Regions from separate parts of the Rhizobium sp. AN6A genome, predicted to be linked through region 2. Evidence: predicted binding sites of a transcription regulator. Region 2 holds the regulator's gene; each other region holds the start of a gene.
The links. Region 2 encodes LexA, which represses DNA repair genes until DNA is damaged. Its sites were predicted from a motif close to TGTTCNNNNTGTGTTCNG; they were not measured.

Region 1 (10,670 bases), on a different contig from region 2:
GAGAAGACGCTCGACGGCGCAATCCCGGTCAAGCTCCTCGCCGATCTCGCGGATGATGGTCTGCTCGGAGCTTTCACCGATTTCCGCCCGCCCGCCCGGCAGGGCCCAATAGCTATCCTTGGCGCCACGCTGGACGAGAAGATAGTTGTCGTGGAAAATCAACGCCGCCACACGCATGCTGAACAGCTGCGGCTTGCGGTCCAGCCGGATCATATGGCGCTCAGGGGCAGAAGTCATTTGGCGTCCAGGTCGCCGTCATACCAGACAAGGTGTCTTGTGGTCTCAGGCAGGCGTTCTATTTCATCCGCGATGAAATAGGGCGGAATATCGAGTTCGGTCAATGCCTCACGGGTCGCGGCGACCCAGCGAAACTCGAGCTCGTTATCGCCATCCTGAACGCGATGAATGATATCCGTCGGGTGAAAGGCAAGGGTCTCCGGCAAATCCATCAGGTAATAGAAACCGAGTTCGTGCCAGTCCTTACCCTCATAGTGGAAAAAATTCTCGACCGCCCATAAAAGCCGCCCGACCTTCGCTTCGACGCCAAGTTCCTCGACCATTTCGCGCGCCAGCGTTTCTTGGGAGCGCTCGCCCATTTCGGCGCGGCCACCCGGAAAGGTCCAGAATTTCTCATGGGACGCGCGGTGCACCAACACGTGGCCATCACGAAACGCCAGCCCCGCAACGCGCATCTGGAAAATGCGCTTTGGCTTGAATTTCATGCGAATGCGGGTGTCCTGCGTTTTCGTATCTTCTGTCATTAACTGAACCTGTCGGCTGGAAACATCAAATCGGTTTCCGTCCACCCTAACGCATCAATCTCGGCTTTTCTTGCCTTTGCGTCGTCTCCCACAATGAATTCATCCAGTTGTGGCGGCTTGATCATGGTGCCGGACAACATGGCATGCACCTGCCCGCGATGATGCGTCTGGTGCTGGAAGAGATGGGACAACACATCGTCGCATCGATCCCGCTGGATGCGTGTTCCACGATGAATATTGACGATGGCAGCGAGGCCGTCTTCATCCCGCATATCGACAAAATCGATCAGTTCTTCGTCCAGTTTCGCTTGGGCAGCATGCAGCTCCGCCATGGTGTCGAAAGGTTCTTCCTCGTCAAAAGCGGCAAGGCCGAGCGTCCCACCTTTGACAGCGTCGATATAAAACAGGTCAACGGTGTAGATGTGGTTCATGGTCGCCCGAAGGGTTGGAAAGAAGCTGACGCGAGCGGCAACAAATTCCTCCTGCAACAGCTGAAGACAAGCCTGATGCAACCTTAAATTAGCCAGCCGGTTGTTGCGCGCGAGTTTGCGGAAAACCCGCATCGGATCGTAGGCCATCGACGTCCCCTCTCATGGCGCCTGATAACGGCGCTTTTCAATCGACGTGTTCAAGCTCGGACTTGCTCTTCAGAACCTTCGCCCCATCTTCCTGTTCGATAAGATAGGCGGGTTCGTCCTTGCTGGCCTTGCGCTTTATCGTGGAACCGGAAATCGTTTTTTCGACATCATCAGTAAACGTCTCGACGATTTTTCCTTCGCCGGTTCCGTTGCCCATTTCCAGCGAACCTTCGTACCCTTGCGATATCCGGACATCATCATTTCCTGACCAAAGAAAATCAAATGCGAAAGCGCCGGGCTTGTTCCCTCAATCCTCTTCCAGCGTCAGCCGGAATTGCGCCGCCTCGAGATCTTTAGGCGGCTGCATGCCCAGATGTTTCCAGGCAGTGCCTGTCAGAACGCGGCCGCGCGGCGTGCGCTGGATGAAACCCTGCTGGATCATATAGGGTTCTATGATGTCTTCGATCGCATCACGCGGCTCCGACAAGCCAGCGGCGATGGTCTCGATACCAACAGGGCCGCCGCCGAAATTGACCGCGATCATGGTCAGATAACGCATGTCCAGCTGATCGAGGCCCATTTTGTCGACAAGCAACCGCGTCAGCGCTTCGTCGGCAATCTCACGGGTGACGGCTTCCGCCCGTGCCACCTCAGCGAAATCGCGAACCCGGCGCAAGAGCCGTCCGGCAATGCGCGGTGTGCCGCGTGCACGCCTTGCTATCTCGCGTGCGCCATCGTCGGTCATGTTCAGACCCATCAGCCGCGCGCCGCGCCGAACGATCAGTTCCAGCTCATCGACAGTGTAGAAGGCCAGACGGACAGGAATGCCGAAGCGGTCGCGCAGCGGCGTTGTCAGCAAACCGAGACGCGTGGTCGCGGCAACGAGGGTGAATTTGGAAAGATCGATCTTCACCGAGCGGGCCGCCGGCCCCTCACCGATGATGAGGTCGAGCTGGAAATCCTCCATCGCCGGATAGAGGATTTCCTCGACTGCCGGGTTGAGACGGTGGATTTCATCGATGAAGAGCACATCGCGCTCCTCGAGATTGGTCAAAAGTGCGGCGAGGTCGCCAGCCTTGGCGATCACCGGTCCGGAGGTGGACTTGAAGTTGACGCCAAGCTCCTTGGCCATGATCTGCGCCAGCGTGGTTTTGCCGAGACCGGGAGGCCCGACGAACAACACATGGTCCAGCGCCTCGCCACGGTTCTTTGCGGCCTCGATAAACACCTTGAGATTGGCGCGAGCCTCGGCCTGGCCGGTAAAATCGTCCAGCGACTGCGGGCGCATGGTGGTGTCGATATCTTCACCGCGCTTGTCCGCCGAAATCAGTCTGTCCGCATCGCTCATAGAGGGCATTCCATTGTTCTAAACCAATTCAAGAGATGGTCTTCGCCGCTATATCACGACTGTCGCACGAAGGCGCTTCACGAAATTCAGCATCGCACCCGGCTTCGTTCGCTTGCTGCGCGCAGCTTAGCGTGAAAGTTCGCGCAGGCCGAGCCGGATGAGTTTGGCACTGTCGCCGCCCTCCCCGCCGTTCTTCAGCGCGGCCGCAACGGCATTTGCGGCCTGATCGCGTGAATAGCCGAGATTGGTAAGCGCCGACACGGCATCCGCCACCGGCGCGGAGGCGACACCCTCGCCAAGTTCCTGCTTGAGCCCGATGGAAGCCGAAGCTTCTCCTGCAAAGGCAGGCGCCTTGTTGCGAAGCTCGGTAACGAGGCGCACCGCCACCTTCGGCCCGACGCCCGGCGCACGCGAAATCATCACCTTGTCCTGCAGCGCTATCGCATTGGCGAGTTCAGAAGGCGACAGGGTAGACAAGACGGCCAGCGCCACTTTCGAACCGACCCCCTGCACGCTCTGCAGCAGATTGAACCATTCCCGCTCAAGTGCCGACAAAAAGCCGAAGAGCCTCAGCTGGTCTTCGCGCACATAGGTTTCGATGAAGAGGACGACCGCTTCACCAGCGGAACCTATTTTCGAGAGTGTGCGCGCCGAGCAATAGGCGACGTAACAAACGCCGTGCACATCCACCAGCACGTAATCCGTGCCGATTTCCTCGATGGTGCCTTTAAGTTTTCCAATCATGATGCCGCCCGCTGCAATGAGACTTCAATATTCAACCGGCCGCCAGCAGCCGCGCCATCCTGTCGCCGCCGCGATTATGGGCGTGGCAGATTGCGATCGCCAAGGCGTCCGCTGCATCGTTACCCTTGAATTCTGCTTTCGGCATCAGGATTTTCAGCATCATGTGGATTTGCTGCTTTTCGCCGTGCCCAACACCAATTACGGCTTTTTTGACCGCGTTCGGCGCATATTCGAAAACAGGCAACCCTGCCCGCGCCGGGACAAGCATGGCAATGCCCCGCGCCTGACCGAGCTTCAGCGTGGCGACAGCGTCCTTGTTCACGAAAGTCTGCTCCACCGCCGCCTCATCGGGCTGATAGCTGTGAACGGTATCCGCCAGCCCGTCATGCAGCTGGCACAGGCGGGAGGCGAGATCCATATCACCATCCGATGTCACCGTGCCGGACGCGACAAACCGAAGGCTGTTGCCGAAGGTTTCGATGACCCCCCATCCGGTGCGCCGCAACCCGGGGTCGATACCGATGATTCGAATCGTCTTTTGCATAAGCCACCCTATCTTTTCGGCTGCGACCCTGCCAGCGATAAGTGAACAAAACGACAACATTGATCAAATTTGCAGTGCAGCATTTACCTCTGCTTAAACCGCGTACCGCATTGTTCCCGCACAAAATCAAAAAAGGGGAGCTGCGGACATGATGATCCGCAGCGCAATATTTTCGCCATATCAGCCATCCGGTGGCGCCATCAATGCATGGTGCGGGAAGCGATACGGCATTGAGGGCTGCATCGGCCATGCTGAACCGTTTTCATTCCATATCCACCAAAGTGCTCGTGATTTTCCTTGCGCTGATGACGATCTCGACCGGGGCTCTCACGCTTCTCGGCTATCAAAGCAGCAGCGGCGTTCTCGAGGAACAGGCGTCGAAATCCATGGAGAGCATTCTCGTCTTCAGGGGCGACATGCTGCAGGAACGCCTTGAGCAGCTTGAAACGCAGGCGGATTCCATCGCCAAGATCGAATCCCTGCAAATGGCGGTAGTTTCCATGCGCAGCGGCTGGGGCACCGTGCAGAAGAGTTCCGGCGACGCAAAGGCGGAACTGCAACGCGTCTTCGTCAAGGAAAACCCCTACGGAGAGAAAGAAAAGCTCATCAAGCCCGAAAATCCGAGCGGCTTTTATTATTCCACCCATGAAAAAACCCAGACGGATATCGGCGGCTACCTCAAGGGAACCCCATTCAGCGATGTTCTCTTCATCGATCCGGCCGGCACGGTTTATTACTCCTATCTGAAAGGACCGGCTTTCGGGGAGACCGTCACGGGTGGCGCCTGGGCGGATAGCGGCCTTGGGGCTGCCTTTGCGCGCGGAGCCACCAACGCAGGAAAAGCCGTGAACGACGTGGCGCAGACGAGTTTCTCCGGCCTGCGTATCGACGCCGCGACCAAAGAGGCAGGCATCTATTTCGGCATTCCGGTAGTCAAATTCGGTGCGTTCAAGGGCATCGTTCTCTTCCGCGTCAAACAAGAGGCCTTCAGCCAGATCCTCGCGAAAGGCATCTCCGCCGGCAGCTCCGAACAATCCGCGATCGTTTCCGCCGATGGCAAGGTTCTGGGCGTGAACGGCAACGGGCTCGTCAGCCTTGATCCGGCAATCTATGGCTTCCATGCACAAGCCCTGAACTCGACCGGTATGACGATTGCCAAGATCGACCGTCCGGACGGCGAAGCCAATGCCTATGCCCGCGCCTTCTCGTTTGCCGGTGAAAAATACCTCGCGGTGGAAAGCATGTTGCGCAGCGAGTTGAACGCTGGCTCCATTTCGATTGCCGGCACGCTAGCCGTCATCGGCCTTTGTGTTCTGGCAGCCATGTGCGCGGCAACCGCTTTTTTTGCACGGCGCCTGTTCGCACCGCTGGAGAAGCTGGCTGGTCTGACCGGCGAAGTGGCGGCAGGCCGTCTCGATGCCGAGATCGGCAATCAGGACCGCAAGGACGAGATCGGCCGCATGGCGCGCGCGCTTGGCAGTTTCCGCGAAAAACTCATTTTGCAGCGGGAAATGGAAGCGACCACGTCCCGCACGCGCGAGGAAGCCGAAACGGCACGCCGCGCACATCTTGCGGAACGGGAGGCCGAGGCCGGCACGCTGCAAATGGTCGTGCGTTCTCTTGACGAAGGGCTGGATCGACTGGCAAACGGCAATCTCGCCTATCGCATTGAGACTGTCTTCCCCGACGATCTTGAAAGCCTGCGCCACAACTTCAATACGGCGCTTGCAAGGCTCAGCGAGACCATGCAGGCCATCGGCGGCAATTCCGCCGCCGTTCGCGGCGGCTCGGAGGAAATGCGGGTAGGTGCAGACCAGCTCGCTGAGCGCACCGAACGGCAGGCCGCCTCCATTACCGAGACGGCAAGCGCCATCAAGGCAATCACCGAAGCCGTCCGCGACCAGATCGAACGCGCCGAACAGGCAACACGGATCGCCCGCGACGCCAGTACGCAAGCCACTGCGTCCAGCCACGTCATGGAGCAGACCATCGCCGCCATGGAAGCGATCCAGACCTCGTCGCGCCAGATCAACCAGATCATCGGCGTTATCGATGAAATCGCCTTCCAGACCAACCTTCTCGCCCTGAACGCAGGTGTGGAAGCCGCGCGCGCGGGCGAGGCCGGCAAGGGTTTTGCCGTTGTGGCGCAGGAGGTGCGCGAGCTGGCACAACGCTCGGCCGCCGCCGCAAAAGAAATCACCAGCCTGCTGAAGCGCTCCACCGACGAGGTTTCCACCGGCGTGGCACTGGTCGAAAAGGCGGGCGCCTCGCTGACCGGCATCGGCAAGCACGTGCAGACCATCAGTTCCCGCATCGAAGAGATCATGGAATCCACCCGCGAGGAGGCGCATACGCTTGCGGAAATCAACAGCACCGTCACCAGTCTCGACACCATGACCCAACAGAACGCCGCCATGGTGGAAGAGACGACGGCAGCCATTCACAATCTCGCTTCCGAGGCGGGAGAAATGGACGGCAGGCTCGGACAATTCGTGCTCGCTCCCGACCGGGAACAAACGGGATATCGCGAAACCCGGCAATTTCGTCGAGCGGGCTGAAAAAATGAAAAAGGGGCTTCTTTCGAGGCCCCAATTTTTTTGAACCATCCTTCAATTCTGCGCGACTTCTATGGTAAATCGGGACACGCGCCTTACATCCGCATCAAAGACAGAATTTGTGTAGGAGCGTTGGATGATCCCCTTTTCCATTCTTGACCTTTCGCCAATCGGCGAAGGCGAGAGCGTTAGCCAGGCGCTTGAAAATTCTCGCCGCATGGCGATCAAGGCTGAAGACCACGGTTACAACCGCATCTGGCTTGCGGAACACCATGGCATGCCGGGTATTGCGAGCGCAGCCACATCGCTCGTCATCGCCCATGTTGGTGCCGCCACGAAACATATTCGCGTCGGCTCAGGCGGCATCATGCTGCCTAACCACTCCCCGCTCGTCATCGCTGAACAATTCGGCACGCTGGCGGCGCTGTTGCCTGGCCGGGTCGATCTCGGGCTTGGCCGCGCGCCGGGAACCGATATGCGGACGGCAAGGGCGCTGCGCCGCAATCTTGATGCCGGTGCAGAGAACTTCCCGCACGACATAATCGAGCTCCAGCAATACCTTGGCCAGCCCCAGCAGGATCAGGCGATCCTTGCCGTGCCCGGCATGAATTCGAACGTGCTCCTCTGGTTGCTTGGCTCAAGCACCTATAGCGCGCATCTGGCGGCGGCACTCGGCCTGCCCTATTCATTCGCATCGCATTTTGCGCCGGATATGCTGATGGAATCGATCCATATCTATCGCGAGCGCTTCCAGCCATCCGCGACGCTGGACAAACCCTATGTAATGGTGGGGGTGATGGGTGTGGGTGCCGAAACGGACGAGGAGGCACAATATCTCTTTACCTCGTCGCAGCAGCAATTCGTCAACCTGCGTCGCAATGTACGCGTCCCGTTCCCCAAACCGGTCGACAGCATGGACGACTACTGGAACGAAATGGAGCGTTTCTCGGTGGAACATACGTTGCGTTTCGCGGCCGTCGGTTCGCCAGAAACGATCGGACGCCATCTCGACGGCTTTCTTGCTGAAACTCAAGCCGACGAACTGATCGTCTCGATGCCCATCCACAATATCGAAAAACGGCTGCGATCCGTGGAGATCTTCGCCGATGTGCGGACCTCCATCAGAAAGGCCGCCTAAACAAAAAGCCCCGGAGCGATGACGCTGTCGGGGCTTTTTTTTAAATCTGAACCGTCAGGCGGAAAGCTTGGCGAGAATTTCTTCGGAAACTTCGAAGTTGGAATAGACGCTCTGCACGTCGTCATCGTCTTCGAGATTGTCGATGAGCTTCATCAGCGACTGGGCCTTTTCCTCATCCACCGGCACCGTGTTCTGCGGCTTCCAGATGGCCTTGACGCTTTCAGCTTCGCCGAGCACGCCTTCCAGCGCCTTGGAAACCTCGTTCATCGCCTCGAAACCGCAGATGATGGTGTGACCGTCCTCAGAAGATTCGACATCGTCGGCACCAGCTTCGATAGCCGCTTCCATGACCTTGTCGGCATCGCCGACTTCGGCCTTGTAAGTGATCTCACCGACGCGGTCGAAGGAGAAGGAAACCGATCCGGTTTCGCCGAGTGCGCCACCAGCCTTGGTGAAGATGGAGCGGACGTTGGAGGCGGTGCGGTTGCGGTTGTCGGTCAAGGCCTCGACGACGACGGCGACGCCACCCGGGCCGTAACCCTCGTAACGGACCTCATCGTAGTTTTCGCTGTCTGCACCGGAAGCTTTCTTGATCGCGCGCTCGATATTGTCCTTCGGCATGGACTGGGCCTTGGCGTTCTGGATGGCCAGGCGCAGGCGCGCGTTCATGTTCGGGTCGGGCATGCCCGCCTTTGCCGCAACGGTGATTTCACGCGCAAGCTTGGAAAACATTTTGGACCGAACGGAGTCCTGCTTGCCCTTGCGGTGCATGATGTTCTTGAACTGTGAATGACCAGCCATGGAAAACCTGATTGTCTTAATTTGGAGATTGCGGGCCTTATAAGTGCGATATGCCCGCCGTTCAAGCCCGCAAGCGCTTTCTCTTGGCCGCAAGAATATAAGGAACTGATTTATCCGCTTTTCGTTTTGACAATGAAAGCGGAAGAGCGGGACATTTTTCACCCTCCCGGTCGCCGCAGCAAACCCAACGGAGGAAACACATGGTCAGCCTGACTGAAGCAAGAGAAAACCCTGCCCGCCAGCTCTGGGATGAGGTCAATTCGGTCCATGCCGGCATGCTTGGCCTCGAGGGTCTGCACAATCATATGCAGCCGATGGCACCGCACGCCGACCCGAAGACCAACACGATCTGGTTTTTCTCCAAGAAAGACACCGATCTCGTCAAAACGCTGAAGCCGGGTTCGCGGGCGCATTTTTGTGTCGTCGGCAAGGACCATGATTATCACGCCTGCCTCTCGGGTGTGCTCGAGGCGCGCGACGACAGGACAAAGATCGAAGAATACTGGAACTCCGTCACCGCAGCCTGGTACGAGCACGGTAAGAGCGATCCGCAACTGACGATGCTTGCGCTGCATGTTGACGACGCGGAAATCTGGGCCTCAACTGACAGCACGTTGAAATTCGGCTGGGAAATCGCCAAGGCCAATATGTCCGACGATAAAATGCCTGATGTCGGCGTTCGCCAGCACCTAGCCTTCGCCTGAGATACTGACTCCCCCGACTTTCCTCGCCGGTCGCTGTACTACATGCCTTTTGGCACCAGTATCTGCGGCTGGCGGGGAAGGTTTCTCATTGAGACCCGGATGATCGCATCTTTTGCGTAGGCAATCTGGAAGCTTTCCCCAAACATCGTCAGAAACTGCTCCAACGGCGGCCCGGTCCGGTGCATGGGCAAGATGAGTGCGGAGCGCAGGCGCTTGACCACGCGGCTCATGCTGTCGGCCCCCATCGTCAAACCGCCATCCACTGGAACCATCAGCACATCCAGACGGCCGATTTCGGCATAATGCTTGTCCGTCAGTTCGTGATGCAGATGGCCCAGATGGCCGATACACAGCCCCGCAACCTCGAAGATGAAAATCGAATTGCCGTTTTCCTGAAAGGATTCGTAATCGCCCCAGCGGTTGCGAATGTCGGTCGCGACGTTGCGGATATAGACATCACCAACCAGAAGCTTGTGCTCGGCCTTTTCCCCGGGCGTATCGCTCCAACCGTGCAGCACATGTTGAATGGCCGGATCCGGACTGAGAGTGAAGTGCGTCATATGCGCCCGGTTCATCGTCACCACTGTCGGCATGACCGGTGGGCGATAGACGCCATTATAATCTGTGGCGATGGTCACGCCGCCAGGACTTTCGATGAGATAGGTGGAATGGCCGATGAAGCTGATCTTCACCTCTTCCTTAGCCGTGGCCTGCGCCAGCTGGGCACCTGCCGGTTTGAAGCTGGCGAACATGACGCCGGGAATGTTGCGGGCGATTGCCTGGCACTGGCTGACGGGAGGGCGGCTTCCAGCCTGGGAAAAGGCCGCTCCCGCACACGCAACCAGTCCGGCCATTGCAAGCATTAGCACGCGCAGCATCATGCCACTCCCTCGAACTTGCGAAGAAAGGAGGATGAGGCAGGTTTTGCAGGGCGTCCAGCGCCAACAGCGGCGGAACACTCACGATCTCGTCATTGTGAACGGGTGACGAGCGCGAGAAGCCGAAAGCTCACGCCCAGAAGGACGGGAGGGTTTCGGAGAGCCTCGGGCCAATTCGCAGCGGTGCGATCTTTTCCGCAAGGCCGGTCCGGTCGGAAATCTCGACGCCGACGCCGCAGATCGTCGCAGGTCCACTGGCGGCTTCGAAACGGCCCTTCGGCATTTTGGAAATGAAGCGGTTGATCGGCTCTTCCTTTTCCATGCCAAGCGAGCTGTCGTAGTCACCGCACATGCCGGCATCGGACATATAGGCCGTGCCACCGTTCAAGATCTGGGCGTCAGCAGTCGGAACATGGGTGTGGGTGCCGACGACGAAGCTTGCGCGTCCATCAACGAAATGACCGAAACACTGTTTTTCGCTCGTCGCTTCCGCGTGGAAATCGAAGATGATGGCGTCGGGCCTGCTCCTTCAGCGGGCAGGCAGCGAGAATGTTCTCCGCCGATTTGAAGGGATCGTCCAGTTCCGGATGCATGAAGACCCGGCCCATGATGTTGGCGA
Region 2 (10,670 bases):
CCCGACATTGTCGCGTCCGCCGCAGAGGATATCGGTGCTTTCGCGTGGCGGAGGCGAGCCGATCGCAATCGGCGCCACCCTTCGCGGCAAGGTCCGCCTCTCGCCGCCATCCGGCCCCGCCTTGCCGGGACTGAACGACTTCGCCTTCACGTCCTATTTCAGAGGCATAGGCGCGACCGGTTTCTTTTATAAATCACCGCAAACGCTAGTGTCACCTGTTGGTGACGCAAGGCCTGACAAGGGTTGGTTGGAATGGGCCGATATGCGGCTTTACGGCCTTCGCAGCGCAATTGCCGAACGCATCCGCACCACCATCGGCGGTGATGCCGGAGCCTTCGCCGCCTCCATCATCACCGATGAGAGACAGGCTATATCGGCGGAGACGATGGAGGCGTTGCGGCTCTCCGGCCTTGCCCATATCGTTGCCATATCCGGGCTCAACATGGCACTGGCCTCCGGCATATTCTTTGTTGGCCTGAGACTGGCCTTCAGCCTGTTTCCCGCCTTTGCGCAGCGCTGGCCGGTCAAGAAGATCGCGGCTTTCGCGGCACTGCTGATGACGCTCGCCTATTATCTGATTTCCGGTTTTGCCGTTTCCGCCGAGCGTGCCTGGCTAATGATGTCTGTGATGCTGATTGCGGTCCTTTTCGATCAACCATCACTCAGCCTCAGAAACGTTGCCATTTCCGCCCTGATCATTCTGGTTTTCTCGCCCTCGGAAATCATGGGCCCGAGTTTTCAGATGTCATTTGCGGCTACCATAGCGCTTGTTTCGGCCTATGCCTTCTGGAGCCGTTGGCGCACGGATCGCGAGCGGCTGTTCATCGGGCGCAAGCCCGCATGGCTGAAGGTAGCGGAAATGATGGGCGCGGTCATTGGCGGCGTTGTCACGACGTCGCTAATCGGGGGCCTTTCGACGGCGATCTATTCGGCCGAACATTTTCACCGTGTCACCACCTATGGACTGTTCGCCAATCTGGCTGCGATGCCGCTCATGTCGCTGATCGTCATGCCATTCGCTCTTCTCGCCATGCTGCTGATGCCCTTCGGGCTCGATGCGCTGTTCCTGAAGATCATGGGTTATGGCATGGCACTCGTCATCGAGGTCGCAAACGAGGTGGCCTCCTGGGGCGGCAGCGCAGCGACTGGGCGTCCGCATGGCTGGTTTATCGGTTTGGCTTCGGTGGGTTTCCTGCTGCTGACATTGCTGCGCAGCCGGCTTGCACTTCTTGGCATCCCGTTTCTGCTCTTCGCCTTCGGCGTGTCGGCAGTTACGGCCTATCGTGATCTGCCGGATCTATTGATTCACGAGGACGGTGAATTGGTGGCACTCCTGGAGGACGGCAAGGTCTCCACCACAAAAGCCCGTCCGCAGGGCTTCGTTTACGGCCAGTGGCAAAGGGCGCTGCTGCTGCCGGAAAAAACCGTGCCGCCGGGTTTCATAAATGGTGAGAGCACGGCAAATACTGCTGGTTCTGACTTGAGATCGAAACTATCACCGGAAGACATGGCTGTGGTGGTGCGCGAGATGACGGCGGCGCTCAAAGACGCCGAAGCTGGCGTCTTCACCTGCAGGAAAGACATATGGTGCGTAGCGAGCGCCGCAAGCGGAGAGTGGATCGTCGTTCTGGAAGATGGCCGCTTCGCCGGAAAAGCCTGCGATATTGCCGATATCGTCGTTGTTTCCCGCAGAACCTCTTTTTCGCAGTGCCGCTCGGGTGCACTCCTGCTCAGCCGTGACATCTTGCGGCGTCTCGGTTCTGTGGAAATAGATTTTGCCAACAAGAGGGAGGAGGGTGTGGCGAGCGGGCTGCGCGCCGCAATCGCCGGAACGGATAGGCCCTGGAGCCAGCACCGTTATTACGACTGGAAGAGCGGACGTTTCGACCGTGATCTGCCGCAGCCCATCATCCGGCTGCTGGCGGCGTCGCAATGACCGCCGCCAACGTAGAACATCAGGCCGTTGCGCGCAGATCTTCAGTCAATTCGCCGATCTCGCCAACTTCCTCTTCATGACCAGCGTCGCGCCAGCTCTCCTTCAAACCGGCCTCGTACCATTCTTGCATGGCAGGCAGGGCTAGCAGCCGGTCGCAATAGGCTTTCGCTGCTGGCGAAAGATCCGCGCTGCCATAGGTCTGGAAACGGAATGCAACCGGGCAGAAGAAAGCATCGACCGCCGTGAACTTTTGACCGGCAAGATACGGCCCGCCGAATTTCGTGAGACCCTCGCTCCACAACGCATCGATCCGCTTTATATCGGCCTTAAGCCCGGCATCGCCACCCCTGGGTTTGACCCGAATGCCCACCGACATGGGATAGAGATTGCGCAGCGAGGAAAAGCCGGCATGCATCTCACTTGCGGCCGAACGCGACCAGGCCCTCGCATGCTTGTCGCTTGCCCAGACGCCCTGGTGTCTTTCGGCAAGATATTCGACGATCGAAAGCGTTTCCCAAACCGTCATACCCTCGTCGACCAGGCAGGGCACCTTGCCCGTCGGCGAAAAGGAGGAAAAGGAGACGCCTTCGCCGAACGGAATGAGCTTTTCATCAAAGGCGATACCGAGCGTGCGCATCAATACCCACGGCCGCAGCGACCATGAAGAATAGTTCTTGTTGGCTATATAAAGATCGTACATGGCGTATCTCCCGGATATGACGCGCATTTCTACACCTGCCAAGCGTTCATGGAATATCGAAAATTATCCATGGCTCCCATAAACGCCGTTGATGGATGGTGATGTGGGGTCGCTGAGAGCGCGCCTCGCGATAAGTCACCCTTTGGTGACCAGTAAGAACTGACTGCGCAACACGACAGAACAACGTCGCTAAAAAACAGCGGATGGGATCGTTTCGACAACTAAGGCGAGCGGACCACTCGCCGCCACGCCTGTAGCGAAACCGAAGCATCTTTATGGAGCAGGAGCTCAGTTTAGAAAGGGCAACGCGCATAGGCTGAATGGCGCATATCCTCGTGCACCCGCAAAAGCACGCCACGTTTGGAAACAGCCAAACCAAATATAGGCGCCATCTTCACGATGACGCCTATTGTAAAGTGAATACGTTCGGTTCGATAAGATCAATGGTAGCGGCGGATCAGCCCCACCAGCTTGCCCTGAATTTTCACCCGGTCCGGCCCGAAGATACGGGTCTCATAGGCTGGGTTTGCCGCCTCGAGCGCAATGGAGGCTCCCTTGCGGCGGAAGCGCTTCAGCGTGGCTTCCTCGTCATCCACCAGAGCCACAACGATATCCCCGGGATTGGCGGTGTTGCCGTTGCGGATGATGACTGTGTCGCCGTCGAAAATGCCGGCCTCAATCATCGAATCACCCTTGACCTCAAGAGCGTAATGTTCGCCCGTGCCAAGCATGTCTACTGGCACGGCCACATCATGGGTGTTGTTCTGAATGGCGGAAATCGGCACGCCCGCAGCGATGCGGCCCATGACCGGTACGGTGACAGCCCCGCCCAGATCATTGGCCGGCGTCTTGGGCGCAGGGGCCGGTTCCGGCGTCTTGGGCTTGCCAAGGCTGCCTTCGATAACGCTTGGCGAAAAGCCGCGCTGCGGCCTTGCGCCCGGCGTATAAGCCTCGGGCAGCTTGATGACTTCCAGTGCCCGAGCCCTATTCGGTAGCCGACGAATGAACCCGCGCTCTTCGAGAGCGGTTATCAGGCGGTGGATGCCGGATTTCGAAGCAAGATCGAGTGCGTCCTTCATTTCATCGAAGGAGGGCGGCACGCCGGACTCTTTCATTCGTTCATGAATGAAGAGAAGCAATTCCTGCTGTTTGCGCGTGAGCATGAGGAAAACACCCTTTAGAATCGTAGTGGAAGTCGCGAAACAAATACAGAACGAACACTATATGTTCCATATGTGTTCTGCAATCCCCTAAAATTTCGTGAAGGTGCCATCTGTTGCTGTGATGATTTGCCTCATAGCACGCAATTGTGCTTTTGTGCGGTCGAAACCGTCCCGGCATGCCCCGGGCGGAAGGCCAGCAGAATACATGTCATGACGAAACCCTATAGCGTTGACCATCTCGTTTTGCCCGTGGAAGTCATAGGCGTCGCCGTGAAGCGCCTCGTCAGTCTTGGCTTTACGGTTGCGCCGGAGGCTCTGCATCCTTTCGGCACCCAAAATGCCTGCGTATTTTTCGCCGATGGCACCTATCTGGAGCCGCTCGCAATTGCTGATCCGGCTAAATATAATGCCTCGATAGAGAGGGGTGATGTGTTTACCGGCAGGGATGTGGCCTTCCGGCAACGGGACGGGCAGGAGGGTTTTTCGGCTCTTGTCGCCAGGACTGAAGACGCCTTGGTTGACCATGAGCGGTTTCGGGCAGCCGGTCTTTGGGCGGGCGATGTTTTCGAGTTTTCGCGGCCTGTTCGGATGCCGGATGGCTCGCAAGGCGAGGCGGCGTTCCGGCTGGCTTTTGCGGCAAGCGGGGCGGTCGCGGATTTCTTTCTGTTCAGTTGTCAGCGGCTTCAAGCCCTGCCGGGCGATCGCACCATGCTGGAGCGCCACGCCAATGGTGTCACCGGCCTCAGTGAAATCGTCCTGTTTTCCGGCGGCGATGTGAAGGTGGCGGGCCTGATCGAGACAGTGTTTGGCTGTGAAGGCAAATGGTCTCCGGGCGGTGATATGGTTTTCTCGACCGGCAATGCCAGCATCAGATTGACCGGAAAACCGGCTTTCGGCGGGCAGGCCCTGAGTGCTCACGATGGCAACGAAGGCGGATTGCGTGGCGCGGGCATCGTCTTTTCGTCACACGATCTTGCCGTGACAGAAGCGGTGCTTGCTGCTAATGGCGTGTCCTGCGCAAAAGCGGACGGCCGTCTGGTGGTGCCCGCAGCACCCGGTCAGGGTGTTGCCTTCGCCTTCGAGGAAAAATGATGAGCGTTACGAACAATCTTAAAGTCACTGCCGGCGACGGCGCCAGCAAGGTTTCCTTCTCGAATACCGAGCGGTTTTCGCTGATTGCCGGCCCCTGCCAGATGGAAAGCCGCGAACATTCCTTCATGATCGCTGGCGTCCTGAAGGAGCTTTGCGACAAGCTTGGAATAGGGCTTGTCTACAAGTCTTCTTTCGACAAGGCGAACCGCACTTCGCTTTCCGGCAAACGCGGCATCGGCCTGGATAATGCGATGCAGGTTTTTGCCGATCTCAAGAAGGAATTCGGTTTTCCTGTTCTGACCGACATCCACACGGAAGAGCAATGCGCCATCGTTTCCGAGGTGGTGGACGTGCTGCAGATTCCGGCGTTCCTCAGCCGCCAGACCGATCTTCTCGTTGCCGCCGCCAAAACCGGCCGCGTCATCAACGTCAAGAAAGGCCAGTTTCTGGCGCCCTGGGACATGAAGAACGTGCTTGCCAAGCTCAATGAGAGCGGCAATCCGAATGTGATGTTGTGCGAGCGCGGCGCGTCCTTCGGTTACAACACGCTGGTTTCCGACATGCGCTCGTTGCCGATCATGGCAGCGCTCGGCGCACCTGTCGTGTTCGACGCCACCCATTCGGTGCAGCAGCCGGGCGGGCAGGGCGGCTCCACAGGTGGCCAGCGCGAATTCGTCGAGACGTTGGCGCGTGCGGCCGTTGCGGTTGGCGTGGCTGGCCTCTTCATCGAGACCCATGAGGATCCGGACAATGCGCCGTCAGACGGCCCTAACATGGTCCACCTGAAGGACATGCCGAAACTGCTCGAAAAGCTTCTGGCTTTCGACGCGATTACGAAAGCCTGATCGGCTGACCGTTACGGCGGGCACTTTTGTGCCAATCGATTTTAATGGCGGGCGGGCCGTTTCCGCTGCCCACCGTCATTGTAATTTCTTCGCCATCGTCTAAGACAGGCGACGGAAAATATCTGTTCCATTCCCAAGGGAGAGACCATGACTGCCATTACCGATATCATCGCGCGCGAAATCCTCGACAGCCGCGGCAATCCGACCGTTGAAGTCGACGTTTATCTCGAAGACGGCTCCATGGGCCGTGCCGCCGTTCCCTCCGGCGCCTCCACCGGCGCGCATGAGGCGGTTGAGCTGCGCGATGGCGGCAAGCGTTATCTCGGCAAGGGCGTGGAAAAGGCGGTCGAAGCCGTCAATACGGAAATCTTCGACGCCATCGGCGGTTTCGACGCTGAAAACCAGATCCAGATCGACCAGATGATGATCGCGCTCGACGGCACGCCGAACAAGTCGCGCATCGGCGCCAACGCCATCCTCGGCGTGTCGCTCGCCGTTGCGAAGGCTGCCGCTGAAGCCTCCGGCCTGCCGCTTTACCGTTATGTCGGCGGCCCGAACGCGCATCTGCTGCCGGTTCCGATGATGAACATCATCAACGGCGGCGCGCATGCCGATAACCCCATCGACTTCCAGGAATTCATGATCCTGCCGGTCGGCGCAGAAAATATTCGCGAAGCCGTGCGCATGGGCTCCGAAGTCTTCCATACGCTGAAAAAAGAACTGTCCGCACAGGGCCACAACACCAATGTCGGCGATGAGGGCGGTTTTGCACCGGGTCTCGAAAGCGCGCCGGCAGCACTCGATTTCATCATGAAGTCGATCGAAAAGGCTGGCTACCGTCCGGGCGACGACATGTTCATCGGTCTCGACTGTGCCGCGACCGAATTCTTCAAGAACGGCAATTACGTTTATGAAGGCGAAGGCAAGACCCGTTCGCCGATCGAGCAGGCCGAATACCTGGCCGAGCTCGTGGCGAAATATCCGATCATCTCCGTCGAAGACGGCATGGCTGAAGACGACTGGGATGGCTGGAAGGCGCTGACCGATCTCATTGGCAACAAGTGCCAGCTGGTGGGCGACGATCTTTTCGTCACCAACTCTGCCCGCCTTCGCGACGGTATCAAGATGGGTGTCGCCAACTCCATCCTCGTCAAGGTCAACCAGATCGGTTCGCTTTCCGAGACGCTGGACGCAGTCGAAACGGCGCACAAGGCAGGTTACACCGCCGTCATGTCGCACCGTTCGGGCGAAACGGAAGATTCCACCATCGCCGATCTCGCTGTTGCAACCAACTGCGGTCAGATCAAGACCGGTTCGCTTGCCCGTTCCGACCGGCTCGCAAAGTACAACCAGCTTATCCGCATTGAAGAGATGCTGGGCCCACAGGCTGCTTACGCCGGCCGTTCGATCCTGCGCGGATAATTCGCGTTCGGGTTTCGCGATATTGCCCGCCGCCTGGCGGGCCAGTCTCAGGGATGAGCGGTTTATCCGCACTGCTCACTCCTGAGTTGATCCGGGGTTCAGTCAGCCCAGGTCCCTGGGTTGAAAGGACGCTTTCCACGGCGAAGACGCGCTGTGGCTTGATGCCGGATCAAGCCCGGCATGACGAACTCTCTCTGATATCGTCGTCATTATTAGCCCGCCTCTGGCGGGCTTTTTTGCGTCTATCAGCCGCGCGGAATTTAAGGTCAACGGATAGTTAAACAATCCGCATTAGTCTCGAGACTCACATTATGCGTTTTAAGGCTTCTCTCCGGCATGTGGACCAGACATCATAAAAAGAGACGATTCGGCCGTTTGATCGTTCCGGCCATCACGATCGCTTTTCTTTCCTATTTCGGGTATCATTCCATCCACGGCGACTTCGGCCTTCAGGCGACGGAGCGGCTGGAGCGGCAGCGTATTGCCAGAACGGCAGAGCTTGCCAAGCTGACGCAGGCGCGCGTTGCGCTGGAGCGGCAGGTCGAATTGTTGAGCGACGGTTCTCTCGAGCGTGACATGATTGACGAGATTTCCCGTTATCAGCTGAATATGTCCCGTACGGACGAAATTGTCATCATGAATACCTATTTCTAATTAACCGAAATCAAGTTAATTAATGATTTGTGATTTATTCACAGCACTTTAGCGTGAATATGTGCCATGCGTTTAAAGCATTGCTGCATAGCATTTTCTTGCATATGGTACGCGCCAATCTATCCATTCAAACGGCAACTCAGGGAGGGATGAATGGCGCCGCGAAAAACCGCGTCCGTATCCGGCCGAAAGACAACGGCAAAGGCTGCAGGCGAATTCACCGGTAAGAACAGCCCGGACTTTTCGAAGGAAGAAGAGCTTCACGCCTATCGTGAGATGCTTCTCATCCGTCGCTTCGAGGAAAAGGCCGGCCAGCTTTACGGCATGGGCTTCATCGGTGGTTTCTGTCACCTCTACATCGGTCAGGAAGCCGTTGTTGTCGGCATGCAGATGTCGCAGAAGGAAGGTGATCAGGTCATCACCGCTTACCGTGACCACGGCCATATGCTGGCTCTGGGCATGAGCGCGCGTGGCGTCATGGCCGAATTGACCGGCCGCAAGAGCGGCCTGTCGAAAGGCAAGGGCGGCTCGATGCACATGTTCTCCAAGGAGAAACATTTCTACGGCGGCCACGGCATCGTCGGTGCGCAGGTTTCGCTTGGAACCGGTCTCGCCTTCGCCAACCGCTATCGCGGCAACGACAATGTCTCCGTGACCTATTTCGGTGACGGCGCCGCCAACCAGGGCCAGGTCTACGAGAGCTTCAACATGGCAGCTCTCTGGAAACTGCCGATCATCTATATCGTTGAAAACAACCGTTACGCCATGGGCACCTCGACCGCCCGCGCCACCGCCCAGTCGAACTATTCGCTGCGCGGCCAGTCCTTCGGCATTCCCGGCATCCAGGTGGATGGCATGGATGTGCGCGCCGTAAAGGCCGCCGCCGATCAGGCGCTGGAACATTGCCGCTCCGGCAAGGGTCCGATCATTCTGGAAATGCTGACCTACCGTTATCGTGGTCACTCCATGTCCGACCCGGCTAAATACCGTTCGAAAGACGAAGTGCAGAAGATGCGCTCCGAACATGACCCGATTGAGCAGGTCAAGGCACGGCTTCTGGAGCAGGGCTGGGCAAGCGAAGACGAACTCAAGGCCATCGACAAGGATGTCCGTGATATCGTCGCCGATAGCGCAGACTTCGCCCAGAACGACCCAGAGCCGGATGTATCCGAGCTCTACACCGACATTCTGCTCTGATCGGGAAAGGGAAACCCATGCCAGTAGAAATTCTTATGCCCGCCCTTTCCCCGACCATGGAGGAAGGCACGCTTTCCAAATGGCTTAAAAAGGAAGGCGACAAGGTCACATCCGGCGACGTGATTGCCGAGATCGAGACCGACAAGGCGACCATGGAAGTGGAAGCTGTGGATGAAGGTGTTATCGGCAAGCTGCTGATCGACGCCGGCACCGAAGGCGTCAAGGTCAACACGCCGATCGCCGTTCTCATCCAGGAAGGCGAAAGCGCTGCCGACATCTCTTCTTCCGCCAAGAAGGAAGAGCCGAAGGCTGAAGCTGCAAATTCCGATTCGGATGCCGCAGGCGGCAAGACCCGCGAAGCGTCCGAGGAGCCGAGCGCTGCCAAGGAAGCCGCAAAGGTTCCGGCTGCACCTAAGATCGAAGTCGCTGCCGATCCGGATATTCCTGAAGGCACCGAAATGGTGATGACGACGGTGCGTGAAGCGCTGCGCGACGCCATGGCCGAAGAAATGCGCGCCGACGAAAAAGTCTTCGTCATGGGTGAAGAAGTCGCCGAATATCAGGGCGCCTACAAGATTACCCAAGGCCTGTTGCAGGAATTCGGCGAGCGCCGCGTCATCGACACCCCGATCACCGAGCACGGTTTTGCCGGTATCGGCGTCGGTGCGGCAATGACGGGCCTGCGGCCCATCGTCGAATTCATGACCTTCAACTTCGCCATGCAGGCGATCGACCAGATCGTCAACTCGGCGGCGAAGACGCTTTACATGTCGGGCGGCCAGATGGGCGCACCGATGGTGTTCCGCGGCCCCTCGGGTGCTGCTGCCCGCGTTGGTGCTCAGCATTCGCAATGTTACGCCGCATGGTACAGCCATATTCCGGGCCTCAAGGTCGTCATGCCCTACACGGCAGCGGACGCCAAGGGTCTCCTGAAGGCAGCCATCCGTGACCCGAACCCGGTCATCTTCCTTGAGAATGAAATTCTCTACGGCCAGAGCTTCGAAGTGCCGAAGCTCGACGATTTCGTGCTGCCGATCGGCAAGGCGCGCATTCACCGCAAGGGCAAGGATGCGACGATCGTTTCCTTCGGCATCGGCATGACCTACGCAATCAAGGCGGTTGCGGAACTCGAAAAGCTCGGCATCGACGTCGAACTGATCGACCTTCGTACCATCCGTCCGATGGATCTGCCCACCGTCATCGAATCGGTCAAGAAGACCGGTCGTCTGGTCACCGTTGAGGAAGGCTTCCCGCAGTCATCGGTTGGTGACTTCATCGCCAACCAGGTCATGCGTGCCGCTTTCGACTATCTCGATGCGCCGATCCTGACGATTGCCGGCAAGGACGTTCCGATGCCTTACGCTGCAAACCTCGAAAAGCTGGCCCTGCCGAACGTCGATGAAGTCGTTCAGGCTGTCAAAACCGTCTGCTACAAATAAGGGGAGATGATTTTGAGTAAAATAAAACAAATCCTCCCGGCAACTGAAAATTGGTATCGTGTTCTAGGTTCCAAAGGGTCTCCTCAGTTCGAGCGTGTCATCTTTTGGGCGATTATCAATGACGGTGAAGGCGATGTGATTGCCGGTGTCCCGCGTGAGTATATCGGCGTCATCGGCGCCGTTAGCGAATGGCTGAGCGATGTCGCCGGATATATCGAAGTC
Region 3 (10,670 bases), 980 kb from region 2:
AGCGGCCCGATGCCTGTGGCGGGGCGACAGGCGCACGCATTGCCGCCGCGGTGGCGCGCAATTGCTGGCCGGACTGGCTGGAATGACCGCCGGATACGGAGAAGCCGGCAACGAGCGATTTCAGCGTTTCCGCCTCGCTGTTCAGCGTCACGCTTGCCGCCGTTGTTTCTTCCACCATGGCCGCATTCTGCTGGGTGACCTGATCCATCTGGGTGACGGCGGAATTGATTTCCTTGAGACCGACCGCCTGCTCGCTGGCGGAGGCCGAAATCTGCCGTATCAGCTGGTTGATCTGCAGAACCTGATCGGCGATCTTTCTCATCGTCTCGCCGGCCTTGCCGACCAGCTGGACGCCCTCGCCCACCTGCCTTGATGAGGTGTTGATCAGACCTTTGATCTCCTTCGCGGCTGTCGCGGAACGTTGCGCCAGTTCACGTACTTCCTGCGCGACGACGGCAAAACCCTTGCCAGCCTCGCCCGCGCGGGCGGCTTCCACGCCGGCATTCAGCGCCAGAAGGTTGGTCTGGAAAGCGATTTCGTCGATTACCCCGATGATGCGGGAGATTTCCGCCGAGGATTGAGCGATGCCTTCCATGGAACTGACGGCCTGCTGCACGACCTCGCCCGACTTGCCGGCGTCGTCGCAGGCATTGCTGACAGCTGTCGCCGCCTGCGCTGCGTTTTCCGCACTGGAATTGACCTGCGCAGTCAGCTGGTTGAGGGCGGCAGCGGTTTCTTCCAGGCTTGCAGCCTGCTGTTCCGTGCGGTGGGAGAGATCGCTCGCAGCGCGGGTGATCTCGCCGGTGCCGTTGCCGATGCTGGCAACGGTTCCGTTGACGGTGGAGACGGTCTCCTCGAGGCTGGCGAGCGCCGAGTTGAAGTCGTTGCGCAGCTTTGCATATTCACCGGGGAACTGGTCCTCGATGCGATAGGTCAGATTGCCCTGCGAGAGCGCATTGAGACCCGCGCCGAGTACGCTCACGATATGTTGCTGCATCCGGCTGTTCTCATTGCGCTCGGATTCGGACCTGTGGCGCTCCGTTTCCGCATTGCCACGCTGCACGGCGGCATCCGCTTCCATTTCGCGGATACCGGCAAGCTTCGCACGGAAGCCTTCCAGAGCCGTTGCCACCGCGCCCGTCTCATCCCTGCGTTCCTGTCCGGAAACCGGCACATCGTAACGACCGTCGCTCAGTGTTTTCACATCGGAGACCAGCGAGGCGAGCGGATTGCGGACGAAATAGCGGACGGAGAAATATAGCGCGGCAATAACCGCCGCAAGAATGACGATCGCCCCAAGGATCATCAGATAAGTCTGCTCCTGCACCGGCGCATTCAACGCCTGATGCGGGATATCCACCAGAACCACCCAGGTGGCATTGAGGCCCGGAACCGCAAACGGATAGACAAGGCGGTTATAGGGCGCGTCGGTATCAAGGCCGAGATTTTCGATCAGGCCCTGCTTGCCGGATGTGATCGCGGCCTGAACGGTGCTCGCACCCTCCCCGTCATAGGCCTTCATGTTCTGCTGGGGCGTCGGCGGTACCAGCCATTGGCCGCCCTGCGAAATGAGTGTCACACGGCCGGTTTCGAAAGGATGCAGCGCCTGCAGCTTCTGCGACAGGGCTGCCAGCGAGATATCGACCCCCGCCACACCGATCATCTTGCCGTCCGACATGACGGGATAGGCAAGCGAGGTCATTGTGGTGGGCACTTCCGTGCCTTCAGCCAGATAGGGCTGGGTAATGGCGCCCTTGCCGGATTTGGCAGCAAGCGAATACCATTCCGCTGCATAATCGTTCTTGAAGGTCGAAAACTGGATGTCGCCCTTCTGGGTCTTCGACCAGTAGGGGGCAAATGCACCTGTTGCATTGGTGCCGAGATCGAGCCTGTTGGCGATCTCGGTGCTTTGTCCGTCGAAAAGGCCCAGCTGCTCACAGAACCAGCTTCCGAAAGCAAAAGCATTCTGCTCGACATTGGCCTTGAGGATGTTGACGATGCCGGGGCGGTCCATCGATTTCGCCTGATGCGCACGGCCGATGATACCGGCCATGGAGCGGGCGGCGCTACCGAGTTCACCGACATCGGCGGCGATGACGTTGGCGATGGCGCGTGCCTCGGTGTTCGCCTGATCCATGGTCAGCGAATGGACACGGTCGCTGGTCTGGGAAATGAGGAAGGAATTCGATGCGACAAGGACCGTGGTGATTGCACAGCCGGTTACAAGGATCAGCTTGGTCGCAAGCGACTTCACTTTGAAATTGAACATTTTGGCCTCGATCAAATCGCCGGCCGAAAAGGCTGGCGTCAACGGATGAGAAATCTCCGTCATGGAGGCCCGTCCAGAATGGGACAGTGTGCTGCATCGCGACGAGGCAAAATTAGGTTATGTTTGCTAATTAACCCCTAAAATTACTTCGTCGCGCCAAGCAAAAAATCAATGTTCGTAATAGGCGGAGACGATGTTCCATGCATCGTCGGCCGTTTCGGCGAAATGTAGCAGCTCCATATCTTCGGGCGCAATGGTTCCGAAGTCCGCGAGGAATTCGAAGTTGACGACGGAGCGCCAGAATTTCTCTCCGAACAGGATGAGCGGAATGGGCGCCATGCGCTTCGTCTGGATCAGCGTCAGCGTCTCGAAGAGTTCATCGAGCGTGCCGAAACCGCCGGGGAAGATCACCACGGCCTTCGCGCGCATCAGGAAATGCATCTTGCGGATGGCGAAATAGTGGAAGTTGAAGCTCAGCTCCGGCGTGACATAGGGGTTGGGCGCCTGCTCATGCGGCAGAACGATGTTGAGACCGATCGACGGGCCTCCCACATCGGCAGCGCCGCGATTGCCCGCTTCCATGACACCCGGACCGCCGCCGGTAACCACCACATATTCCAGGTGGTCGGATTTCGCGCCATAGTCGGTGCAAAGCCGGGCGAACTTGCGCGCTTCCTCGTAATAAACAGAGGCCTGCTCCAGATTGCGCTTCTGCGTCTCGTTGCGCGCCGCCCAGGCCGCGCCGCCCGGTTCGGGAATGCGGGCGCCGCCGAACAGGACGACGGTAGATTTGATCCCGCGCTCGCTCAGCGCCATCTCCGTCTTCAGAAGTTCCAGTTGCAGCCTGACGGGGCGCAACTCCTCGCGGCAGAGAAAATCCATGTCCACATAGGCAAGCCGGTAGGACGCGGAATCCGACTGCGGCGTCTTCTGAACGACTTCGGCCTGCTGCTTGTCCGCAGAGCTACGCTTCAACGGGTCCCACACCCCATCCTTGCGCCGCAATTTGCCGTTTTTCAGTCGTGTCATTTCCAAGCCTTTCGTCTGGTGCGCCAAATCACCCAAATCACATTGACGCCTTTCCAACACTCCCTTAGATCAAATGGCCAGAGCCTTCCAGCGGCGCGGGACCATCCGTGACCACGAACACACGCGACTTTAAGGAATTTTCCATGAGCCTTACGGATCTCATCTCCCTCGAAACCATCATCGAAACAGCCTTTGACAACCGTGACGGTGTGAACGTATCGACAAAGGGCGAGGTTCGCGACGCGGTGAACACATCTCTTCAACTTCTAGACAGCGGCAAGGTCCGTGTCGCCGAAAAGCAGGCGGACGGGAACTGGAAGGTGAACCAGTGGCTGAAAAAGGCCGTGCTCCTCTCCTTCCGTCTGAACGACATGGAAATCGTCACCGGCGGCCCCGGTGAATCGACCTGGTGGGACAAGGTGCCGTCGAAGTTCGAGAACTGGGGTGAAAACCAGTTCCGCGCTGCCGGCTTCCGCGCCGTGCCGAACGCCGTCGTGCGCCGCTCGGCCTATGTGGCCAAGAACGTGGTGCTGATGCCTTCCTTCGTCAATCTCGGCGCCTATGTCGATGAAGGCACGATGGTCGACACCTGGGCGACGGTCGGCTCCTGCGCGCAGATCGGCAAGAACGTGCATCTGTCCGGTGGCGTCGGCATCGGCGGCGTTCTGGAGCCGCTTCAGGCTGGCCCGACCATCATCGAGGACAATTGCTTCATCGGTGCCCGTTCGGAAGTCGTAGAAGGCTGCATCGTGCGCGAAGGCGCGGTTCTCGGCATGGGCGTCTTCATCGGCAAGTCGACCAAGATCGTCGATCGCGCCACCGGCGAGATCACCTATGGCGAAGTGCCACCCTATTCCGTCGTCGTTGCTGGCACCATGCCGGGCAAGCCGTTCCCGAACGGCGAGCCGGGCCCGAGCCTTTATTGCGCCGTCATCGTCAAGCGCGTCGATGAAAAGACCCGCTCCAAGACCGGCATCAACGAGCTTCTGCGCGACTGATAAGCTGATACCATGACCACGACCGATCCCGTTGCCAATCTTGCCGCCCTCATCCGTTGCCCTTCGGTGACGCCCGCCGAAGGTGGCGCGCTATCCCTGCTAGACACCCTGCTTTCACCGCTTGGCTTTGCGGTGGAAAAGATGGTGGCGACGGAAGCGGGAACGCCTGACGTGGAAAACCTCTACGCCCGGCTTGGCACGGAAGGTCCGCACCTGATGTTTGCGGGCCATACCGATGTCGTTCCGGTAGGCGACGAGGCGGCATGGAGCCATCCGCCCTTTGCCGCTGAAATTGCGGGCGGCGAAATGTTCGGACGTGGTGCGGTGGACATGAAGGGTGGCATTGCCTGTTTCGTTGCCGCCATTGCCCGCTACATCGAGAAACACGGAAAACCGAAAGGTTCCGTTTCTTTCCTGATCACCGGTGACGAGGAAGGCCCCTCGATCAACGGCACCTCCAAGTTGCTGGAATGGGCCGCCGCCAAAGGCGAGACATGGGATGCCTGCGTGGTGGGTGAACCGACCAACCCCGACCAGCTGGGCGACATGATCAAGATCGGCCGCCGGGGATCGATTTCGGGCCGCATCACCGTGCATGGCGTGCAGGGTCATGCCGCCTATCCGCATCTGGCCGACAACCCCATTCGCGGGCTGCTGCAACTGACCCACGCGCTGATGCATCCGCCCTTCGATCACGGTACGGACGACTTCCAGCCGTCCAATCTGGAAGTGACGACCATAGACACCGGCAATGCCGCCACAAATGTCATTCCGGCGCGGGCGACGGCGTCGTTCAACATCCGTTTCAATGACAGCTGGACGGTGGAGAGCCTGCGGGCGGAAATCATCCGTCGCCTCGATGCCGCCGCTGCCGAAGGAGAACTTCGTCCCGACCGCAGCCCGGTCAAATATGATATCGTCTGGGCGGACCGGCCGGCCCATGTTTTCCTGACGCGGAACAATGCGCTCATCTCATCGCTTTCCGGCGCCGTGGAAGCCGTGACAGGCAAGGAGCCCAAGCTTTCGACCACCGGTGGCACGTCGGATGCGCGTTTCATCAAGGATTATTGCCCCGTCGTGGAATTCGGCCTCGTCGGGCAGACCATGCATATGGTCGATGAGCGCGTGGAAGTCGCCGATCTGGAGACGCTGACACGCATCTACGAGACCTTCATCGAACGCTGGTTCTCCCATGCCGACGGCAAGTGAAGTAAGGCTCTATCTGAAAGGCCTCTGGCTGCTGCTGCTCGGCGACCACACCGGTGCGCGCTATCTGGATCTGTCCGAGCGCGGCATGTGGCGGTCCTTCTACTCCGCCCTCTGGTGCCTGCCGGCCATGCTGGTGTCCTGGCTGTGGCTGCGCGCTGCGTTCCTGGCAAGCTATCCGCCCGGAACAGGAACGGGGTTCATCTTCTTTTTCCGCCTTGCGATGGTCGAGGCTATCTGCTGGATCGTGCCGCTGCTGTTGATCGGCATGCTGCTGTTTGCCTTTGGCGCGAGGGAAAAATTCACCGCACTGGTCACCACCATGAACTGGCTGTCGCTGCCGTTTTCCTATGCCTATGCGGTTCTGATCCTGATCGCGTTCTTTCTGCCGCCCTTGCAGGGGCTGATAGCCATCCTCTGGCTGGCACTCCTGCTGTCGCTGGTCTTCGCCTTTTCGCGGATCGTGCGCTTCTTCATCCGCGACCAGTCGTTGCTTGTATCGGCGATCGTCATGACCCTGCTGGTGCCGGGCATGCTTCTGTCCGAGGCGCTGCAGCGTTTTCTCGGCGTTTATCCGGCCTGAGAAACGAGACGGACTTCAGTCCGTGTCTTCGACCGTCTCGACCTTTGAATAGACACGCGGCGGAATGACGTCGGGATAATCGACCTGCATGAAATAGAGACCATCTGGCGGCGCGACAGGGCCGCAGGCTTTGCGATCCCGTGCTTCCAGTGCCGCGCGCACGTCTTCCGGTGTCATGCTGCCTTCACCGGCCATTTTCAGCGTTCCGGCAAAAGAGCGTATCTGGTTGTGCAGAAAGCTCTGCGCGGTGGCGCGTATCTCGATAAGATCGCCATTGCGCGTCACATCCAGCCGGTCGAGCGTTCTGACCGGGCTGCTCGCCTGACAATGGACTGAGCGGAAAGTGGTAAAATCGTGCCGGCCGACGAGCATCTGTGCAGCTTCATGCATGCGCTCATGGTCCAGATCTTTCGATACCCACCATGCGCGCTTGTGCTCGAGTGCCAGCCGCGCTTTCCGGCAAATGATGCGGTACAGATAATGGCGGCGCAGCGCGGAGAAGCGCGCGTCGAAGTCCTCGGTCACAGCCGTTACGTCGACAACCGAGACGGCCTCTTTCGCCATGGCCAGATGGGCGTTGAGAGCATTGCGAAGCTTATATGGCGCCCAATCGCGAGAAAGATCGACATGGGCTACCTGTCCCACCGCATGCACACCGGAATCGGTGCGGCCAGCGCCTCGAATGGACACGGTCTCGCCAGTCAGCGACCGGACGGCAGCTTCAAGCGCGCCCTGAACCGAAGGGCCATTGTCCTGTCTCTGCCAGCCGAAGTAAGGCGTGCCGTCATATTCGACGGTCATGCGGAAACGCGGCATCAGCCGAGCCTCGTTCTGGCCGGAACGGGTGTGCCACGAACGAAATCGGCAGCCGACAGCGACTTGCCACCTGCCTTCTGCAAACGGGTAAGCCGCACCGCGCCACTGCCGCAGGCGATGGTCAGGGCGTCATCGAGCACAGCGCCTGCCTCGCCCATACCGCTCGCCAGTTCTGACGCCAGAACCTTCACGCGCTCCGCCTTGCCGCCGATCTCCATTTCTAGCCATGCGCCGGGAAAAGGCGAAAGGCCGCGAATATGGTTATGGACGTCCTGTGCCGGCCGGGAAAAATTAATCCTGGTCTCGCCCTTGTCGATTTTCGATGCATAAACGACGCCTTCTTCCGGCTGTGCAACGAGAGGAAGATCGTCTGCTTCCAGCTTGTCCATCGCCTGCCGCATCAGCCGCGCGCCTGTCAGCATCAGGCTGTCGTGCAATTCACCTGCCGTGGTATTCTCACCGATCGTGACCTTGGCGGTCAGCGCCACCGGGCCGGTATCCAGCCCCTTTTCCATTTTCATGACCATCATGCCGGTCTCGGCATCGCCAGCCATGATCGCCCGCTGAATGGGTGCCGCACCGCGCCAGCGCGGCAGCAACGAGGCGTGGCCGTTATAGCAGCCAAGGCGCGTACCGCTCAGGATCGCCTCGGGCAGTAGCAGCCCATAGGCAACGACAACAGCGACATCGGCGTTGAATTCCCTGAATTGCTGCCGGTCTTCCTCGGCCTTGAAATTCGCCGGCGTCAGCACGGGCAGACCCAGCAGTTCGGCCGCCTGATGCACCGGCGATTTCTGCAGATCGAGGCCACGGCGACCGCCTGGACGCGGCGGCTGCGTATAAACGGCAACGACCTCGTGACCAGCCTCCACCAATGCACGCAGCGTGGGAACGGAAAAATCCGGCGTGCCCATGAAAATGATGCGAAGAGCCATATCGCCCCCTGCCCTCTATGTCGTTCCGTCTACATATTTAAGACGAATCAGACCTTAGCGCGGGCTGCTTTGGTGAATTTCTTGATGACCATTTCTCGCTTCAGCCGCGAAATATGGTCGATGAACAGAATGCCGTTCAGGTGGTCGATCTCATGCTGCAGACACGTCGCCAGAAGCCCGTCCGCATCGACCGTCTGCTGCTTGCCGTCACGATCGACATATCGCACCGTCAGGGATGCGGGACGCTCCACCTCGGCATAATAATCGGGAATGGAGAGGCACCCTTCCTCATAGGCCGAGACGTCGTCCGACACTTTGAGGATTTCCGGATTGATGAAGACGACCGGCTTTTTCTCCTCGTCCTCGCGCGAAACGTCGATCACCAGCATGCGGCGCGGCACGCCCACCTGAATGGCGGCAAGGCCGATACCCGGCGCATCATACATGGTTTCAAGCATATCGTCGGCAAGGCGCAACACTTCGGCATCCACCTGTTCGATGGGCCTTGATTGCTGGCGCAGCACGGGATCGGGCAAAATGATAAGCGGTTTGATAGTCATGGCTTCCCATAACGTATCTCTTGCGCTGAGGAAATAAAAAATACGCGGTCGAAATGGGACCTTCGTCCGGTTTTGTCCGACTCAATTCCGCCGCATGAATGTTCTTGTTTTGATCTTACGAATCACTGGAAATCTGCTAGATTTAGCCATGAGCATCGACTTCTCTTTTCTCCTCGATCCCGCCTTGCGGGCCGGCTCCGTCGACATCAGCTTCGGCGGGCTTCTTGCGGCTCTCGTTTTCGGCCTTTCCGCTTTCTGGATGGTCACGAAAAGTCGTGGGAAAAAAGCGGAAGCCGATGGTGAAATTTCCGATCTGTTGAAAACCCAGTCGGAACTGCACGGCCGGATCGCGGCGATGGCCGAGACGCTCGGCACACGCCAGAGCGAGATGGGCCAGACGATCAACCAGCGCCTCGACGGCATGTCGCAGCGGCTGGGTGAAACGCTAACCGAGCAGACCCGGTCGACGCACGAGAATCTAAGCCGCCTGCAGGAGCGGCTTGCGGTTATCGATGCGGCGCAGGGCAATATTCAGGATCTGGCAAAGGACGTGGTGGGGCTTCAGGCGATCCTCTCCAACAAGCAGACGCGCGGCGCTTTCGGACAGGCGCGCATGGAAGCGCTGATCGCCGATGCGCTTCCCGCCGGGGCCTTTCAGCTTCAGCCCACACTTTCCAACGGCTACCGACCGGACTGCATCATCAGGATGCCGAACAATGCGCCGTCCCTCGTCATCGACGCCAAGTTTCCGCTGGAGGCGTGGAATGCGCTGAAGGCGGATGAAACGCCCGAGGGCAAACGGGCTGCGACCCAGCAGTTCCGCCGCGATATGGAAGTTCATATTCGCGACGTGGCGGAGAAATATCTGATACGCGGAGAAACGCAGGATACCGCCTTCATCTTCGTGCCGTCGGAATCGATCTTTGCCGACATTCACCAGCATTTCGAATATCTGGTGCAGCGTGCCCATCGCGCCCGTGTCGTTATTGTCTCGCCATCGCTTTTGATGCTGTCGGTGCAGGTTATCCAGTCGGTGCTGAAGGACCAGCGCATGCGCGAGCAGGCGCATCTCATTCAGGGTGAAGTCGCGCTTCTCATGGATGACGTGCGGCGGCTGGACGACCGGACGCGCAAGCTGCAAGCCCATTTCGGGCTGGCGCAGAAAGACGTCGACATGATGCTGATTTCCTCCGACAAGGTGCTGGCGCGTGGCCAGAAGATCGAGGGTCTTGATTTTTCGCCGACGGAAAAAGAGACCTCCCATAGCGAAATCGAGCAGGCGCGACGATTTGCGGAGAACAGGGCGGGAACGGCCAAGTTGCGGGTGGTTGACGACGAGTGATCCCGTCGGGCAAAGTCGCCGCCTTGCTTTGAATTTCATACGGACATGCCCTGATGATTACTGTTTTCGGCTCCATCAACATGGATCTCGTCGCCACCGCCAAACGCCTGCCCAAACCCGGTGAAACCGTAACGGGAGACACCTTTTCCACGGCGGCCGGCGGAAAGGGAGCCAATCAGGCGCTTGCCGCACGGCGCGCAGGTGCAACGGTCAAAATGGCGGGCGCTACGGGTGATGACACCTTTGCCGCGCCAGCGCTGACATTGCTGCGCGATGCCGGCACCGACCTGTCGCTCGTCAAGACCGCGCCAGGCCCCACGGGAACCGCCGTAATCCTGATCGGTGAAGGCGGGGAGAACATGATCTCGGTCATTCCCGCCGCCAATGGCGAAGTTTCCGCATCCGACGCGGCAAGAGCCGTGGCGGAGATGGCAGCGGGTGATATTCTGATGCTTCAGTTCGAGGTGCCCGCACCCTCAATCGAAGCAGCACTGACGGCCGCGAAGGCTAAACGCATCACCACTATCATCAATACTGCGCCGCTGACCGCGGACGGGCCGCGCCTTGCTAGCCTTGCCGATATCGTCATCGCCAATGAAACAGAGTTCGAACTGCTGATCGGCAAAAACGGGCTTTCAGCCTCCGAACGGGAAAACGAACTCAAATCCCTGCATGAGCAGACCGGCCAGACATTGATCGTGACGCTTGGTGCTGATGGCGTGATCGCCATTCGCAACGGCAAGGTCTTCAAGGCGTCCGGTCTCAGGATCGAGCCGGTCGATACCGTTGGCGCTGGCGATACGTTCTGCGGTTATCTCGCCGCCAGCCTCGATCAGGGTATGGATTTCGAAAAGGCGCTGAAGCGCGCCGCCGTCGCAGGCTCGCTCGCCTGCACCCGCACCGGCGCCCAGCCTTCCATTCCGGTCGCAGCC

Region 1: ruvC (crossover junction endodeoxyribonuclease RuvC) is a predicted target of LexA. The motif match lies at 4,017-4,034, and genes of this name have one in related genera.
Region 3: CRO62_RS19590 (DNA recombination protein RmuC) is a predicted target of LexA. The motif match lies at 8,496-8,513, and genes of this name have one in related genera.

The regions. Positions count from the first base shown of each region.
Region 1 covers NZ_OCNC01000003.1:1,097,375-1,108,044, reverse strand. Annotated here, with positions in the region: gene CRO62_RS09025 (NUDIX hydrolase) at 1-237, opposite strand, end outside; gene CRO62_RS09020 (NUDIX hydrolase) at 234-761, opposite strand; gene CRO62_RS09015 (DinB family protein) at 761-1,339, opposite strand; gene CRO62_RS09010 (DUF2945 domain-containing protein) at 1,377-1,556, opposite strand; gene ruvB (Holliday junction branch migration DNA helicase RuvB) at 1,647-2,687, opposite strand; gene ruvA (Holliday junction branch migration protein RuvA) at 2,814-3,431, opposite strand; gene ruvC (crossover junction endodeoxyribonuclease RuvC) at 3,463-3,975, opposite strand; gene CRO62_RS08990 (methyl-accepting chemotaxis protein) at 4,224-6,533, shown strand; gene CRO62_RS08985 (LLM class flavin-dependent oxidoreductase) at 6,667-7,668, shown strand; gene CRO62_RS08980 (YebC/PmpR family DNA-binding transcriptional regulator) at 7,723-8,469, opposite strand; gene CRO62_RS08970 (pyridoxamine 5'-phosphate oxidase family protein) at 8,670-9,173, shown strand; gene CRO62_RS08965 (MBL fold metallo-hydrolase) at 9,212-10,054, opposite strand; partial or broken gene CRO62_RS08960 (TIGR00282 family metallophosphoesterase) at 10,182-10,670, opposite strand, start outside.
Region 2 covers NZ_OCNC01000004.1:2,420,815-2,431,484, forward strand. Annotated here, with positions in the region: gene CRO62_RS24495 (ComEC/Rec2 family competence protein) at 1-1,936, shown strand, start outside; gene CRO62_RS24500 (glutathione S-transferase family protein) at 1,956-2,636, opposite strand; gene lexA (transcriptional repressor LexA) at 3,077-3,799, opposite strand; gene CRO62_RS24510 (VOC family protein) at 4,010-4,891, shown strand; gene kdsA (3-deoxy-8-phosphooctulonate synthase) at 4,891-5,736, shown strand; gene eno (phosphopyruvate hydratase) at 5,884-7,158, shown strand; gene CRO62_RS24525 (FtsB family cell division protein) at 7,495-7,812, shown strand; gene pdhA (pyruvate dehydrogenase (acetyl-transferring) E1 component subunit alpha) at 7,966-9,009, shown strand; gene CRO62_RS24535 (pyruvate dehydrogenase complex E1 component subunit beta) at 9,027-10,448, shown strand; gene CRO62_RS24540 (hypothetical protein) at 10,461-10,670, shown strand, end outside.
Region 3 covers NZ_OCNC01000004.1:1,443,090-1,453,759, reverse strand. Annotated here, with positions in the region: gene CRO62_RS19630 (methyl-accepting chemotaxis protein) at 1-2,269, opposite strand, end outside; gene CRO62_RS19625 (LOG family protein) at 2,438-3,298, opposite strand; gene dapD (2,3,4,5-tetrahydropyridine-2,6-dicarboxylate N-succinyltransferase) at 3,442-4,296, shown strand; gene dapE (succinyl-diaminopimelate desuccinylase) at 4,309-5,505, shown strand; gene CRO62_RS19610 (hypothetical protein) at 5,489-6,085, shown strand; gene truA (tRNA pseudouridine(38-40) synthase TruA) at 6,101-6,901, opposite strand; gene fmt (methionyl-tRNA formyltransferase) at 6,901-7,836, opposite strand; gene def (peptide deformylase) at 7,884-8,396, opposite strand; gene CRO62_RS19590 (DNA recombination protein RmuC) at 8,545-9,738, shown strand; gene CRO62_RS19585 (ribokinase) at 9,792-10,670, shown strand, end outside.